DNA from 2 places in the Caulobacter sp. RL271 genome. Region 1 is predicted to be linked to the other one. Evidence: predicted binding sites of a transcription regulator. Region 1 holds the regulator's gene; the other holds the start of a gene.
The links. The regulator LexA, encoded in region 1, represses DNA repair genes until DNA is damaged. The targets are predictions, from matches to a motif close to ATGTTCNCNANNTGTTCT.
Positions count from the first base shown of each region.

Region 2: a site for LexA is predicted at 4,390-4,407, ahead of recA (recombinase RecA). Genes of this name have one in related genera too.

Region 1 covers NZ_CP096040.1:2,963,439-2,971,110, reverse strand. Annotated here, with positions in the region: gene MZV50_RS13995 (ComEC/Rec2 family competence protein) at 1-462, shown strand, start outside; gene MZV50_RS13990 (isocitrate lyase/PEP mutase family protein) at 491-1,246, shown strand; gene MZV50_RS13985 (energy transducer TonB) at 1,253-1,648, opposite strand; gene lexA (transcriptional repressor LexA) at 1,723-2,427, opposite strand; gene MZV50_RS13975 (class I SAM-dependent methyltransferase) at 2,599-3,465, opposite strand; gene lepB (signal peptidase I) at 3,517-4,314, opposite strand; gene trpC (indole-3-glycerol phosphate synthase TrpC) at 4,375-5,163, opposite strand; gene trpD (anthranilate phosphoribosyltransferase) at 5,160-6,185, opposite strand; gene MZV50_RS13955 (anthranilate synthase component II) at 6,199-6,795, opposite strand; gene MZV50_RS13950 (hypothetical protein) at 6,911-7,120, shown strand; gene trpE (anthranilate synthase component I) at 7,145-7,672, opposite strand, start outside.
Region 2 covers NZ_CP096040.1:1,688,272-1,695,943, forward strand. Annotated here, with positions in the region: gene MZV50_RS08225 (GNAT family N-acetyltransferase) at 1-115, opposite strand, end outside; gene MZV50_RS08230 (YybH family protein) at 187-564, shown strand; gene MZV50_RS08235 (DUF885 domain-containing protein) at 775-2,598, shown strand; gene MZV50_RS08240 (sensor domain-containing phosphodiesterase) at 2,647-4,251, opposite strand; gene recA (recombinase RecA) at 4,513-5,583, shown strand; gene alaS (alanine--tRNA ligase) at 6,001-7,672, shown strand, end outside.

The DNA of each region.
Region 1 (7,672 bases):
GGGGCCACGGCCGCCGTGCGCTCGGGCGATGCGGCCGTCCTGCTGCGCACCGACGCCAAGCGGTTCGGGGCCGAGCTGTGGGCCCGGCGCCGGGGCCTGACGCCGGCGACCTGGAGCCTCTATGCCTGCGACAAGCGGATCTGCGCGCCGGCCCTGGGCGCGCCGGTTCGGCTGTCCCTGGCCTGGAGCCGCAAGGCCCCCGACGCCGAAACCCTGTCGGGCCTGTGCGTGAACAGCGAGGTCGTGGTGATACGCGGCGCCGCGCCCGAGCGCATCCCGCCATTGTGCGCCGATACCGTGCTGCTGACGGCCGAAGACTTCGCGCGGGGCGGGGCCGCCGAACTCTATCGCCGCTCCGACGGCTGGCGCATCGTCTGGGCCCAACCCTTGCGGGGCGATCGACCGTGGAGCCGCCCTTCGGGCAGCCGCCTGCTGACACCTGATGGCACGGGTGGCGGCTAAGTCTCGCTCGCCTTCTGGAGGATCCGTGATGTCGAACCCGTTCGCCGCCCGCCGCGCGGCCTTCCGCGCCCTGCACGCCGAAGGTTGTTTCGCCTTGCCCAATCCCTGGGACGTCGGCAGCGCCAAGAGGCTGGAAAGGCTGGGCTTCAAGGCCCTGGCCTCGACCAGCGCCGGAGCCGCCTGGGCCATGGGCAAGGACGACGGCCAGATAACCCGTGACGAGGTGATCGCTCACCTGACACAGCTCTGCGCCGCCACCGACCTGCCGGTGAACGCCGACTTCGAGGCCGGTTTCGCCGACACGCCCGAAGGGGTCGGAGAGAGCGTCGCTCTGGCTATCCAGGCCGGCGTCGCTGGGCTGTCGATCGAGGACTGGTCGGGCTCGGCGCTCTACGACCTGCCGACCGCCGTGGCGCGGCTCAAGGCGGCTCGCGCGGCGATCGACGCCTCGGGCCAGGACGTGATCCTGGTCGGGCGCACCGAGGGCTATCTACGCGGCGTCCGCGACCTGGCGCCGACCCTGGAGCGTCTGAAGGCCTATGCCGAGGCCGGAGCGGACTGCCTCTATGCGCCGGCGGTGACTGATGACGATGAGATCCGCGCCATCGTTCAGGCCGTAGCGCCCAACCCGGTCAACGTCCTGTTCTGGGGATCCGAGATGTCGGTGCAGAGCCTGGGCGCGCTGGGCGTTCGCCGGGTCAGCACCGGGGCCTCCCTGGCCGCTGCGGCTTGGTCCGGCTTCGATGTCGTCGCCAAGCGGTTGGCGGAGGAGGGGCGTCTGTAACCGCCTCTACTTGAAGACGACGCTATAGCTTGGGTTTCGCGAGGAACTCGCGCTTCGGAGCCCGGTCGAGCGATATTCGATGGTGAGGGTGATGGACCGGCCGGCAGTCGGCTGGCCGTCTTTGGCGACGCTGTCCACCACGACGTCCGGCAGCAGCCGCTTGGCGGAATCGTCGAAGCCTCGGCCCGCTGGCGTGACTGACAGCAGTTCGCAATTCTCGAGCCGGGTCTTGTCGTTGACCAGGCAGCGGGCCTGGACGTCTCCGGCCACGCCCATTCGCTGAGCCTGATCAGGATAGTAGGCGCTGAATGGCCAGCGTCTCGCGTGACGGAGTTCGACGTCCTGTGGCGTCAGTGGCGCGGCCGTTGCGATCTGCGCCATGACCAGCCAAGCGACAATCATGGCATATCTCTCACACGAAAAAGGCCAGCCTCTGAGGGGCTGACCTTCTTAAATCACAGATTGAGTATATTCGCCTAGTGGTAGCGGCGGATCAGACCCACCAGCTTGCCCTGCACCTCGACCTGATCGGGGCCGAAGATGCGGGTCTCGTACTTGGGGTTGGCCGCTTCCAGGGCGATCGAGCCGCCCTTCTTGCGCAGGCGCTTCAGGGTGGCTTCCTCGCCGACCAGGGCGACGACGATCTCGCCCGAGGTGGCGGTGTCGCCCTTCTTGATGATCACGTAGTCGCCGTCGAGGATGCCGGCCTCGATCATCGAGTCGCCCTGCACCTCGAGGACGTAGTGCTCGCCGTTGCCCAGCATGGCCTCGGGCACCGGAAGGCGCTCGCGCTCGTGCTGGATGGCGTCGATCGGCGTGCCGGCGGCGATGCGGCCCAGGATCGGCAGTTCGCGGCTATCGTTGGCCGGAGCCGCCGATGGCGCCGGGGCGGGCGGCGCGCCGCCGCCTTCGAACACCTGCGGCCGGAAGGCGCCGCGCCCCTTGGGCGGGGCGGCCGTCGTGGCCTGTTGCGGCAGCTTCACCACCTCCAGCGCCCGGGCCCGGTGCGCCAGGCGGCGGATGAAGCCACGTTCTTCCAGCGCCGTGATCAGCCGGTGGATGCCCGACTTGGACGCCAGATCCAGGGCTTCCTTCATCTCGTCGAAGGACGGGGAGACGCCGGTCTCCTTGATACGCTCGTGGATGAACATCAGCAGTTCGTGCTGCTTGCGGGTGAGCATGTCGACCTCGGCTGGAGCGCGGAACAAACCGCAAACCTTGCGAATGTTCTCTAGGCGTTCCGCGTCAAAGTCAAGTCGGGGCGCGACCCTCGTGAAAAGCTTTGCAAAATCAAAGCCTAGGCGGCCGAATAGAGTAAATGTCGCCCAGAATCAAAAGCTTAACGAAAGCTTTCAGGCGCGCTTGCGGGCGACGATGATGTCCTGGTCCTGCAAGGGCTGGCGACGCCAGACGCCGAGGGCTTGGTTCAGCACGTCGAGGCCCAAATCGTCGTACTGGACCAGGATCGGCTCGAGGTCGTAGCCGATCACCGACTCCGGCAGCTCCGGCGTGGCGGTCCAGCAGCCGTCCAGACGATGGACCATGTCAAAGGCGATCTGGCCGTTGCCGGTGTTGGCGCGGGCCTCGTCGTCGATCAGGTACCAGGAGACGATGCTGGTCCCGCCGGGCTTCAGCACGCGGGCGATCTCACGGGCGAACTGGGCCTGGTCGGCGGCCAGCAGGTGGGTGAACACCGAGCCCAGCCAGACATAGTCGAAACTGGCGTCCGGATAGGGGAAGACGTAGGCGCTGGCGGGCTGCGAGCCGGCCGGGTTGTAGCGGTCGCTATGCATGTCGGCGTGCACGAACGCGAATCGCGGATCGCCCACGGCGATGTTGGCCCTGCACCAGTCGATGGCCTGGGCCATGACGTCGAAGCCAGCGTAGCGGCCGGACTCGTCCAGATAGTCGACCAGCGGCGCGGCGGCGCGGCCGATGCCGCAGCCAACGTCGAGAATGGCGTGGTGCGGTTGCAGGCCGGCCTCGATGAACAGACGCTTGAACTCCTGGCCCACGCGGACGTAGTCGGCGTCGGCGGCGCCGACCAGGTGCCAGAGTTCCTGCGGCGCGGCGACGGCGTCCGCATCGGCGGCGGGAGGCGGGGGCGCGATCGCTGGAGGCGCGGCGGGCAGCAGCGCGCGGCGAAGGCGGCCCAGCACCGGACGCAGGGGCGCGGGCGTGGCGCTGCGCAGCGCCGCCAAGAGTGAGCTGTCCCGCATCCGATTCCCCTTCAATCCGAAGTTGAGCGGACCCTAACGACGGTTGTGGCCTCAGCCAACCGTCGGGGCGGGCAGCTTGCGGAACGTACGGTCCAGCCGCAGGCCGTGGCCGGTCCATGAGAACAGAATCCGCTCGGCGCGGCCGACCAGGTTCTCGGCGGGGATAAAGCCCATGCCTAGCTCCGGCGGCAGGGCCACGTCGCGCGCCACGTCCCAGGCGCAGGAGGCGTAGCCCTTCGGTGTCGAGCCGGGGTTGAAGCGGCTGTCGGCCGAGTTGTCGCGATTGTCGCCCATCACGAAATAGCAGCCGGCGGGCACGGTATAGACGCCGGTATTGGCCGCCGGGGTGTCGGCGCCGAAGCTGTTGGTGGCGTAGGTTCGGCCATTGGGCAGGGTTTCGCGCAGATGGCGAACCGGGATGGGATAGTCGCCCGGCGAACCCTCGGCGTCGACGCCGGTCAGCGTCTGGCGGACCGGTGCGCCGTTGATCCGCAGAACGCCGCCCATCATCTGGATGCGATCGCCGGGCAGTCCGATGACACGCTTGATCACGTCGGTGCGGCCGTCGCCGGGCTTCTTGAAGACGACGATGTCGCCGCGCACAGGCGCCTTGTCCATCAGGCGGCCGTGGCCGATCGGCGGGCTGAGCGGGATCGAGTGCCGGCTCCAGCCGTAGGGATATTTCGAGACCAGGATGTAGTCGCCGACCATCAGGGTCGGCTCCATCGACTCCGAGGGGATCGTGAAGGGCTGGCTGAACACCGTGCGCGGGACCAGCGCCACCACCAGCACGAGGGCGACGGTCTTGAGGGTTTCAATCAGGCCCTCGGCCCAGCGCGGCTTGGTCATGCGATCCTCTCCCTTGGCTCACGCCGAGGTTAGGTCGCCGAGCTTGGCCAAATCGTGGCGTTAGCCGATCAGGACCTTCGTGGCCGCCGTTACGTCGGCGTGGCGCATCAGGCTCTCGCCCACCAGCATGGCCTTGGCGCCGGTCGCCTCCATGCGCACGACGTCGTCGTGGGTGAAGACGCCGCTTTCGGTGACCAGGAGCGCATCCTTGGGCGCCTGAGCGGCCAAACGCTCGGTGACGGCCAGATCGACGACGAAGCTCTTCAGGTCGCGATTGTTGATGCCCACGAGGTCCGAGCCCAGGGCGCCGGCGCGGGCCATCTCGGCCTCGTCGTGGACCTCGACCAGGGCGTCCATGCCCAGGCGGCGGGCCTCAGACATCAGCTCGGCCGCCAGACCATTGTCGATCATGGCCAGGATGACCAGGATGGCGTCGGCGCCCAGGGCGCGGCTCTCGGCGACCTGCCAGGGATCGACCAGGAAGTCCTTGCGGATGCAGGGCAGGGCGGTCGCCGCGCGGGCGGCGACCAGGTATTCGTCGGCGCCCTGAAAGCTGGGGCCGTCGGTCAGCACCGACAGGCACGCCGCGCCGCCCAGTTCATAGGCGCGCGCCAGGACCGGCGGATCGAAGTCCTCACGGATGAGCCCCTTCGACGGCGAGGCCTTCTTGATCTCGGCGATCAGCGAGAGCTTGCCCGGCGCGTGGTTGGCTTCCAGCGCGGCCTTGAAACCGCGCGGGGTCGAGGCGGCCTTCGCGGCGGCGTCGACATCGGCTTGCGAGCGCGCGGCCTTGCGACCGGCGACGTCCTCGCGCTTGTAGGCGGCGATTTTCGCGAGGATGTCGGTCACGCAGTTACTTCCGTGTTCGTGGTGGCCACGAGGCCGGCGAGGGCGGCCTTGGCGCGGCCTTCGTCGATGACGTCGGCGGCCAGTTCGATGCCCTCGACCAGGGTCTCGACCTTGTCGGCCACCAGGAAGGCGGCGGCGGCGTTCAGCAGCACGATGTCGCGATAGGGACCCGTCTCGCCGTCGAACAGACGGGTCAGGGCGGCGGCGTTGAACGCGGGATCACCGCCGGTGATGTCCGACAGCGCCGCGCGCGGCAGGCCGACGGCCTCGGGCGTGATCGTGAACAGGTGCATGCGACCGTCACGCCATTCGGCGACCTCGGTCTCGCCCGTGGTGGTCAGCTCGTCCAGGCCCGAGCCGTGCACCGACCAGGCGCGCTCGGCGCCCAGAGCGCCCAGGGCCTTGGCGATCGGCTCGACGAAGCGTGGAGCCGAGACGCCCACCACCTGCCGCTTGGCGCCGGCCGGATTGGTCAGCGGGCCCAACAGGTTGAAGATCGTCCGGAAGCCCAGCTGCTGGCGGATCGGCGAGACGTGCTTCATCGCGCCGTGATGGGTCTGGGCGAACAGGAAGCAGATGCCGGCCTCGTCCAGGGCCCGCCGCTGCTGCTCGCGGGTGGCGTCGATATTGACGCCCAGGGCGGTCAGGACGTCGGCGGTGCCGGACTTGGAGGTGATGGCGCGGTTGCCGTGCTTGGCGACCTTGAGACCCCCGCCGGCGGCGACGAAGCCGACCGCGGTGGAGATGTTCAGGGTGTGCAGGCCATCGCCGCCGGTGCCGCAGACGTCGATGACCTCGTACGGATGCTCCAGCTGGACGGCGGCGCGGCGCATGGCGCGGGCGCACGCGGCGATTTCGCCAACCGTCTCGCCGCGCAGGCGCATGGCGGTGACGGCGGCGGCCACTTGGGCCGGGGTCGGCTCGCCGCGCAGGCAGGCAGCGAAGAACACCTCGGCGTCCTCGTCGCCCAGGGTCTGGCCGTCGGCCAGCTTGGCCAGCAGCGGCTTGAAAGCGTCGGACATGATGCGGCCCGCCCTAGACCCAGACCGCCGCGTCGCGCTCGACGCCGGCCAGGTCCATGAAGTTGGCCAACATCTGGTGGCCGCCCTCGGTGGCGATCGATTCCGGGTGGAACTGGACGCCGAACACCGGGCGGGTCTTGTGCTGCACGCCCATGATCTCGCCGTCGTCGGTCCAGGCGGTGACCTCCAGCTCGGGCGGCAGGTCCTCGCGGCGGACGGCCAGCGAGTGGTAGCGCGTGGCGGTGAAGGGGTTGGGCAGGCCCTTGAAGATGCCCTTGTCGTTGTGGCGAACCTTGCTGACCTTGCCGTGCATCACGGCCTTGGCGCGGATCACCTCGCCGCCGTACGCCTGCCCAATGGCCTGGTGGCCCAGGCACACGCCCAGGATCGGCAGGTTCTCGGGCGCGGCGCGCAGCAGCGGCAGGCAGATGCCGGCCTGATCAGGGGCCTTGGGGCCCGGCGACAACAGGACGGCGGCCGGCGCCAGGCCCAGGGCCTCCTGCACCGTCAGGGCGTCGTTGCGGTAGACGACCGTCTCGGCCCCAAGCTCGTTCAGGTAGTGGACGAGGTTGTAGGTGAAGCTGTCGTAGTTATCGATGACGAGGATCATGACGCCGCCTTTCGAAGTGCGGTTCTAGCCTGCGCGGGCCCTTTGTGTAGCGGCATTTTCGCGCGTGGCCTTCAGTTACGGTTACAGCGGACGCGGTGTGGAGCATCATATGGGGATGGACCCGCGTGATTCCGCCCTGGACCCCGTCGCCGTCGCCTATGTCCGCGCCTTGCTGCGGCAGAAGACGCGCGGACAGAAGATGGCGCCGGTGCTGGCCGCCGCGGCCTTCGCCGCGCTCTGCGCGATCAGCTTCGCCACGGTGATGGTGCTGGCGCCGCCGACGGTCACCCAGCACCTCCCGGACGACCGGCTAGGCGGTCCGTAGGAGCGGAAGAGGCAGCCCTAAGGCTCAGCTGAATCGCCAGGCTTCCTCGGCCGCGCGCTTGAGGGCGCGGGACTTGTGCAGGGTCTCGTCGTACTCGGCGTCCGGATCGCTGTCGGCGACGATGCCGCCGCCGGCCTGGACGTACATCATGCCGTCCTTGACCAGCGCCGTACGCAGCACGATGCAGGTGTCGACCGAGCCGTCCGCGCCGAAATAGCCCACGGCGCCGGCGTAGCCGATGCCGCGTTTTTCGACTTCCAGCTCGTCGATGATCTCCATGGCCCGCACCTTGGGCGCGCCCGACAGCGTGCCGGCGGGCAGGGCCGCCATCAGCACGTCGACCGGATCGACGCCGTCGGGCGCATTGCCCTCGACGTTCGAGACGATGTGCATCACGTGGCTGTAGCGCTCGATCTTGAAGCTCTCGGTCACGCGGACGTTCGGGCCTTTGGAGCGCTCCACCGGCGCGTTCTTGCCCTGATGATTGAGCATGGCCACGCGGCCAACGTCGTTGCGGCCCAGGTCCAGCAGCATCAGGTGCTCGGCGCGCTC
Region 2 (7,672 bases), 1.3 Mb from region 1:
CGCCGACATGCTTGACGACCAGCGGGTCGGCCCACATGGTCATGCTGTCCCCGAAGTCCGACAGCCGGGGCGGCGACAGGGTGAGGCGGGCGGTGGTCAGGGTCGGGGCGATCATGACGACTCGGGTTTGCGGAGACGGCGCGCCGCAAGCTACACCGGCTGGCCCAACAGAAAAGCCGCGCCGCCATGACCACGCCCGAAGACGCCATCGCCGCTCGCCGCAAGCTGACCAACAAGCTGATCGCGGCCAAGGACGCCGCGCGCCTGAGGCCGTTCTTCGATCCGCGCATGACCCTGATCGCCGGCGACGGCTCGCTGCTGCTGGGGGCCGAGGACGTGCTGGCCGCCTTCGCCAGCCAGTTCGCCGATAGGGGCTTCGTGGCCTATGTCCGCACGACCGAGGACATCCGCGTGAACGCCGAGGGGACCCGCGCCGCCGAGCGTGGGCGCTGGGTGGGATCCTGGAAGGACGCGGCCGAGCAGTCGGGGACCTATCTGGCCACCTGGAAGAAGGTCACCGGCCAGTGGGTGATCGAGAACGAGCTCTATGTGACCCTGGCTTGAGTGGCTTGAGCGCAATCATGGCTGGATTTCGCTGCATGACTCGGAATTAATTTCGCCAAAGCTGGGCGCTAGGCGTACGCCTTCGCCCTCCAATCCGGCTCCCCGAAGCAAGATCGCTTCGCGAGCCTTGCTTCAGAAACGAATATTTTGAGCGTGACTGTCGCCGAAACCGCTCACACTTTCGGCTGTCACGCTCAAGGAGGGAAAGCCTTGCTCAATCGTCGTCATATGATGTTCGCCACCGCCGCCGCGGGCTTCGCGGCCACGGGCGGCCTGCCGTCGCTCGCCCTGGCCCGCGAGGGCGAGGTCGCCAAGCTGAACGCCTTGTTCGACGACATGATGGCCAAGCAGCTGCGCCAGTCGCCGGAGACGGCCACCGGCCTGGGTCTGGACACCGGCGACCTGGCCTGGACCAAGGGCCTGCTCAGCGACCGCTCGTTCGCCGCCATCAAGGCCGGCGCGGCCCAGACGTCCGAGCAGCTGGCCGCCCTGCGCGGCATCGATCGCCGCGCGCTCAAGGGCATGGACGCGGTCAATTACGACACCGTCGAGTTCGTCCTGTCGGTGCAGGACGAGGGCAACAAGAAGTTCAGCTATGGCGGCGGCGGTTCGGGCGCGCCCTACGTCCTCAGCCAGCTGACCGGCAGCTACCAGTACATGCCCGACTTCCTGGACACCCAGCACAGCATCGAGACCAAGGCCGACGCCGACGCCTATCTGGCGCGGATGGAGGGTTTCGCCCGCCTGATGGATCAGGAAAGCGCCATCGCCAGGCAGGACTACGCCGACGGCGTGATCCCGCCGGACTTCATCATCGACAAGGCCCTGATCCAGATGAAGGCCTTCGCCGGCACGCCGACGGCCGACGCGCCGCTGGTGAAGTCGATCGCCCGCCGGACCAAGGAAAAGAACATCGCCGGCGACTGGGCGGCCGAAGCCTCCAAGGTCTACGAGAACTCGGTGCTGCCGGCCCTGAAGCGCCAGATCGCCCTGCTGGAAAGCGTTCGCGCCCAGGCCACGCACGACGCGGGCTGCTGGCGGCTGAAGGACGGCGGCGACTACTACGCCGTGTCGCTGAAGAACTACACGACCTCGGACCTCAAGCCCGATGAGATCCACCAGCTGGGCCTGGACCTGGTGAAGTCGATCTCAGCCGAGGCCGACAAGCTGTTCAAGAGCATCGGCATGACCAAGGGCAGCGTCGGTGACCGCATGCGCGAGCTGGGCAAGGACATCTACGAGAACACCGACGCGGCCAAGGAACAGCTGATCAAGGACCTGAACGTCAAGGCGGCTTGGATCCAGAAGCAGCTGCCGGCCTATTTCGGCGCCCTGCCCAAGGCCCCGCTGGAGATCCGCCGCGTGCCCAAGGCCATCGAGGCCGGCGCGCCGGGCGGCTACTACAATTCGCCCTCGCTGGATGGCAAGCGCCCGGGGATCTACTGGATCAACCTGCGTGACACGGCCGAGCAGGCCAAGTTCACCCTGACCACCCTGACGGTGCACGAGGGCGTCCCGGGCCACCACCTGCAGCTGTCGATCTCGAACGAGGCCAAGGGCCTGCCGCTGATCCGCAAGGTCGTCGGCTTCTCCGGCTATATCGAGGGCTGGGCGCTCTACGCCGAGCAACTGGCCGTCGAGATGGGCATCTACAAGACCGACCCGCGCGGTCATATCGGCATGCTGCACGACGCCCTGTTCCGCGCCGTGCGCCTGGTGGTCGACACCGGTATGCACGCCAAGAAGTGGAGCCGCGAACAGGCCGTGAAGTACATGGCCGAGACCATGGGCGACGAGGAAAGCGGCTCGATCACCGAGATCGAACGCTACGTCGTGTGGCCGGGCCAGGCCTGCAGCTACATGATCGGCAAGATCACCTGGCTGCGGGCCCGCGCCAAGGCCCAGAAGGCCCTGGGCAAGAAGTTCGACATCCGCGAGTTCCACGACGCGGGCCTGCTCTCGGGCGCCACCCCGCTGACCACCCTGGAACGGGTGATCGACGACTACATCGTCAGCAAGGGCGGCAAAGCCTGAGGCTGATGGATTTCTCCTCCCCCGCGATGCGGGGGAGGAGATTTCAGTCTAACCCCAGCTGTCCGACGCGCCGGCCCGGCGCGCCACGGCCTTGATCGGGGCGCTGGGCCGCAGGGCGGGCATCGGCTTGTCGGCCGGCTTGCCGTAGAGCCAGCCCTGGGCGAAGTCGACGCCCGCCTGGCGGACGATCTCCTCGACTTCGAGGGTCTCGACCATCTCGGCCACGGTGCGGATCTTGAGGTCGCGGCACAGCTCGACCAGCCGCCGCACCAGGGCCCCGTCGCGGCCGTTGTCGGCCAGCTCGCGGACATAGCGGCCGTCGATCTTCACGATGTCCAGCTGCAGCTGCTGCAGGTAGGCGAACGAGGACGAGCCCGCGCCGAAGTCGTCCAGGCAGACCAGCGAGCCCATGCCCCGCAGGCTCTGGATGTGCTGGTTGGCGGCGGTCAGGTTGTCGATCGCGCAGGTCTCGGTGATCTCGAAGATCAGCCGGCCCTTGGCCTCATCGTACTTGGCCAGCAGGCGGCCGACGTGGTCGACGAAGGTCTCGTTGCCGATCGTGCGGCCCGAGACATTGACCGCCAGCCGCAGCTTGCGCTCGTGATCGTTGGCCAGCTTCTTGACCACCTGCTCGACGATGGCGTGGTCCAGTTCCTCGATCAGGTCGAATTCCTCGGCCAGGCGGATCATGGCGAACGGGCTGCCGCCGCCCTCGAAGCGCACGAGGGCCTCGTGATGGTGCGCCAGGCCCGTGGCCAGCGAGACCACCGGCTGGAACGCCAGGGTGAAGCGCCGCTGGCTGACGGCCGCGCCCAGGGCGCCGGCGCGGGCCAGGGTGCGCTTGACCGATCGGTTCATCGCTTCGGCCAGCGTCGTTGGCGCCTCGTCCTTCAGGCCCTCGCGCAGGAAGTCGTCGAGGGCGTAGCGCAGAGCCCGCATGGCGCGCGACCCGCCGCCGGACTCCAGCGGCACGACATGGGCGCTGACGTCGGCGCTGACCATCCTAGTCAGGCGCTTGACCATGTTCTCGGGCCGGTCGTCGCGCTGGCGCAGCAGGGCGAAGCGTTCGGGCGACAGCCGGGTCGCGGCCGAACCACCGTGCGACTCGGCGCGGACGGCGCTGGCGACGCGGACGTCCAGGGCGGCGACCTCGCTGGGCGCCAGGCTCTCGCGCAGGGCGCCGAGACCCGCGAACTCGACCATGGCCAACTCCAGCTCAAGGCCGGTGACGCGCGCGGCCTCGAACAGGCCTTGGGCGATGTCGTCGAACGACTCGCGGGGCTGCAGGCTGTCGGCGGTCAGCGGCGGGCCGGCGGACTGGGCGGCGGTGGCGGCGCACGAGACGCGGCCTTCGTTCTCCGGCAGGGCGCGCAGGATCACGCGAACGCAGCGATCCTCCTCCCCGTTCAGGCGCAGCACGACGGGGCCGCGCCGCGCGCCGTCGTCGGCGCAGTTGAGCATGGCGTCCATCAGCGGGCGGTCGTCGGGATGGAACAGTTCGCTCCAAGCCTGACCCATCAGACCGACCTCGGACTTGCCCATGACCTTCTGCGCCGCGCCCAGCGCCAGGCGCACGCGGCCGCTCTGCAGCTCCACGAGCAGGTCGGCGCTGGCGAAAGCCAGGCCCAGAAGGCGACGTGGATCGATCGACAAGACGGCAATCCTCCAGGATGCGCGGAGCTTGCATCACTTGGCTTAAGGAGCTGTTGCGCTCGGATGTTCCGGCGTCTCCGCTTCTGGCCTCCACGCACCGCGTTCGCCCTACGACAGAAACGGACGTTCCTTAGGTTGAGAACATCTTGCGAACATGGAACAAAGCATGTACGCATTAAACATGTTCCACAGGTCGTTGGGACGCGGCGCGGGAAGCGCCGATCGGACGATCGGAATCATGGGATAGAGGGCGGACCAACAATGACCAGTCAGGCGGCTTTGAAACTCGTGGGCAAGGAAGAAGGCGACAAGCAACGCGCGCTAGAGGCGGCTCTCGCCCAGATCGACCGCGCGTTCGGCAAGGGCTCGGTGATGAAGCTGGGCGAGAAGGGCAAGGTCGAGATCGAGTCGGTCTCCACCGGTTCGCTCGGTCTGGATATCGCCCTGGGCATCGGCGGCCTGCCCAAGGGCCGGATCATCGAGGTCTACGGTCCGGAAAGCTCGGGCAAGACCACCCTGGCCCTCCACGTGGTGGCTGAGGTTCAGAAGGCCGGTGGCACCGCCGCCTTCGTCGACGCCGAGCACGCGCTGGATCCGGGTTACGCCCACAAGCTGGGCGTGAATCTCGACAACCTGCTGGTCTCGCAGCCCGACAACGGCGAACAGGCCCTGGAGATCACCGACACCCTGGTGCGTTCGGGCGCTGTCGACATCGTCGTGATCGACTCGGTCGCGGCCCTGACTCCGAAGGCCGAAATCGAAGGCGAGATGGGCGATAGCCTGCCGGGCCTTCAAGCTCGCCTGATGAGCCAGGCGCTGCGCAAGCTGACCGGTTCGATCAACAAGGCCAACACCATTGTCATCTTCATCAACCAGATCCGTCACAAGATCGGGGTGATGTACGGCAGCCCGGAAACGACCACGGGCGGCAACGCGCTGAAATTCTACGCGTCGGTGCGCCTGGACATCCGCCGTACCGGGTCGGTCAAGGTCCGCGACGAGATCATCGGCAACAACGTCCGGGTCAAGGTGGTCAAGAACAAGGTGGCCCCGCCGTTCCGCGAGGTCGAGTTCGACATCATGTACGGCGAGGGTATTTCCAAGCTGGGCGAAGTCATCGACCTGGGCGTCAAGGCCGGGATCATCGACAAGGCTGGCTCGTGGTTCTCGTACGGCAGCCAGCGTATCGGCCAGGGCCGCGACAATGTCCGCGAGTTCCTGAAGACCAACCCCGACGTGGCCGCCGACATCGAAAAGGCCGTCCGCAAGTCGTCGCAGAAGATCGAGGAAGAGCTCCTGGTCGGCGGTCCCGAGGATGGCGAGGAGGAATAGCCTCCTCGCAAGGTTTCGCGGCCCTCGCCCAGCTCCGGGCGTTCCCCGCCTTCAACACGCCCGCGGCCGGACCGCCGCGGGGGCCGCGATTTCAGGCCGCCTGGACCCCATGCCAGGCGGCCTATTTCTTTGGATCCTCCCCTGTGAAACGGGAGAGGTGATCCGGAGGGCCGGAGGGAGCTAGCAAGTATCCGTCCGGCTTGCCCCTCAGCGCGGAGTTTATCCTCGAGCCGACCTTCGGTCGGTCCTGGGGGGCGACAAGCCCCTCGCATCGCGTGGGAGCATCTCCAGCCTCCGACCTCGCTCTTTTCAGCCCCATCCCGGGTCCCCATCTTCGAGTCGGTTTCCCCTTCGCGAAAAACCGCGCTATGAGCGCCCGACTCCGGCCGCTCGCCGGCGCCTAGACTTGAGACGCTCATGCCCAGCTTGAACGAGATCCGCAGCACCTTCCTCGACTACTTCGGCAAGGCCGATCACGCCGTCGTGCCGTCCGCGCCGCTGGTGCCGCAGAACGATCCGACCCTGCTGTTCGTCAATGCCGGCATGGTGCCGTTCAAGAACGTGTTCACCGGCGCCGAGACCCCGGCCCATCCGCGCGCGGCCAGCTCGCAAAAGTGCGTCCGCGCCGGCGGCAAGCACAACGACCTGGACAATGTCGGCTACACCGCCCGCCACCACACCTTCTTCGAGATGCTGGGTAACTTCTCGTTCGGCGACTACTTCAAGGAACAGGCGATCCACCACGCCTGGACCCTGCTGACCAGCGAGTTCAAGCTGCCCAAGGAAAAGCTGCTTGTCACGGTGTACCACACCGACGACGAGGCGGCCGACCTCTGGAAGAAGATCGCCGGCCTCTCCGACGAACGCATCATCCGCATCCCGACCAGCGACAATTTCTGGTCCATGGGCGACACCGGCCCGTGCGGCCCGTGCTCGGAAATCTTCTACGACCACGGCGAAGGCATTCCCGGCGGCCCTCCCGGCAGCCCCGATGAGGACGGCGACCGCTTCATCGAGATCTGGAACCTCGTCTTCATGCAGTTCGAGCAGCTGGCCGGCGGCGAGCGCGTCTCGCTACCCAAGCCCTCGATCGACACCGGCATGGGCCTGGAGCGGGTCGCGGCCGTGCTGCAGGGCGTGCACAACAACTACGACGTCGACCTGTTCAAGGCGCTGATCGCCGCGTCGGTCGAGCTGACCGGGGTGAAGGCCGAGGGCGACCAGGCCCCGTCGCACCGCGTCATCGCCGACCACCTGCGCTCGAGCTCGTTCCTGCTGGCCGACGGCGTCACGCCGTCGAACGAAGGTCGCGGCTACGTCCTGCGCCGCATCATGCGCCGCGCCATGCGCCACGCCTACCTGCTGGGCGCCAACGAGCCCCTGATACACCGCCTGGCCCCGACCCTGGTCGCCGAGATGGGCCAGGCCTATCCGGAGCTGCGCCGCGCCGAGGCTTCGATTGTCGAGACCCTGCGTCAGGAGGAAGAGCGCTTCCGCGTCACCCTGGGCCGCGGCATGGGCCTGCTGGACGAGGCCACCGCCAACCTGACGAGCGGCGGCGTGCTGGACGGCGAGACCGCCTTCAAGCTCTACGACACCTACGGCTTCCCGCTGGACCTGACTCAGGACGCCGTCCGCGCCAAGGGTCTGACCGTCGACACCGACGCCTTCGACGCGGCCATGGAAAAGCAGCGCCAGATGGCGCGCGCCAACTGGGCCGGCTCAGGCCAGCAGGCCGGCGCGGCCGCTTGGTTCGCGATCAAGGAAAAGGCCGGCGCCACCGACTTCGTCGGCTACGAGACCACCGAGACCACCGGCGTGGTCAAGGCGATCGTCGTCGACGGCGCCGAGGTCGAGAGCGCCACGGGCGGGACGACCGTCGAGGTGCTGCTGGATCGCACCAGCTTCTACGCCGAGAGCGGCGGTCAGGCCGGCGACACCGGCGTGCTCGAAGCCAACGGCCGCGAGAACCGCGTCGTCGACACCCAGAAGCAGGCCGGCGAACTCTATGTCCATCGCGTCGAGCTGTCGGGCGAGCTGAAGGTCGGCGACCAGGTCGTGGCCTCGGTCGACGCCGAGCGCCGCCATA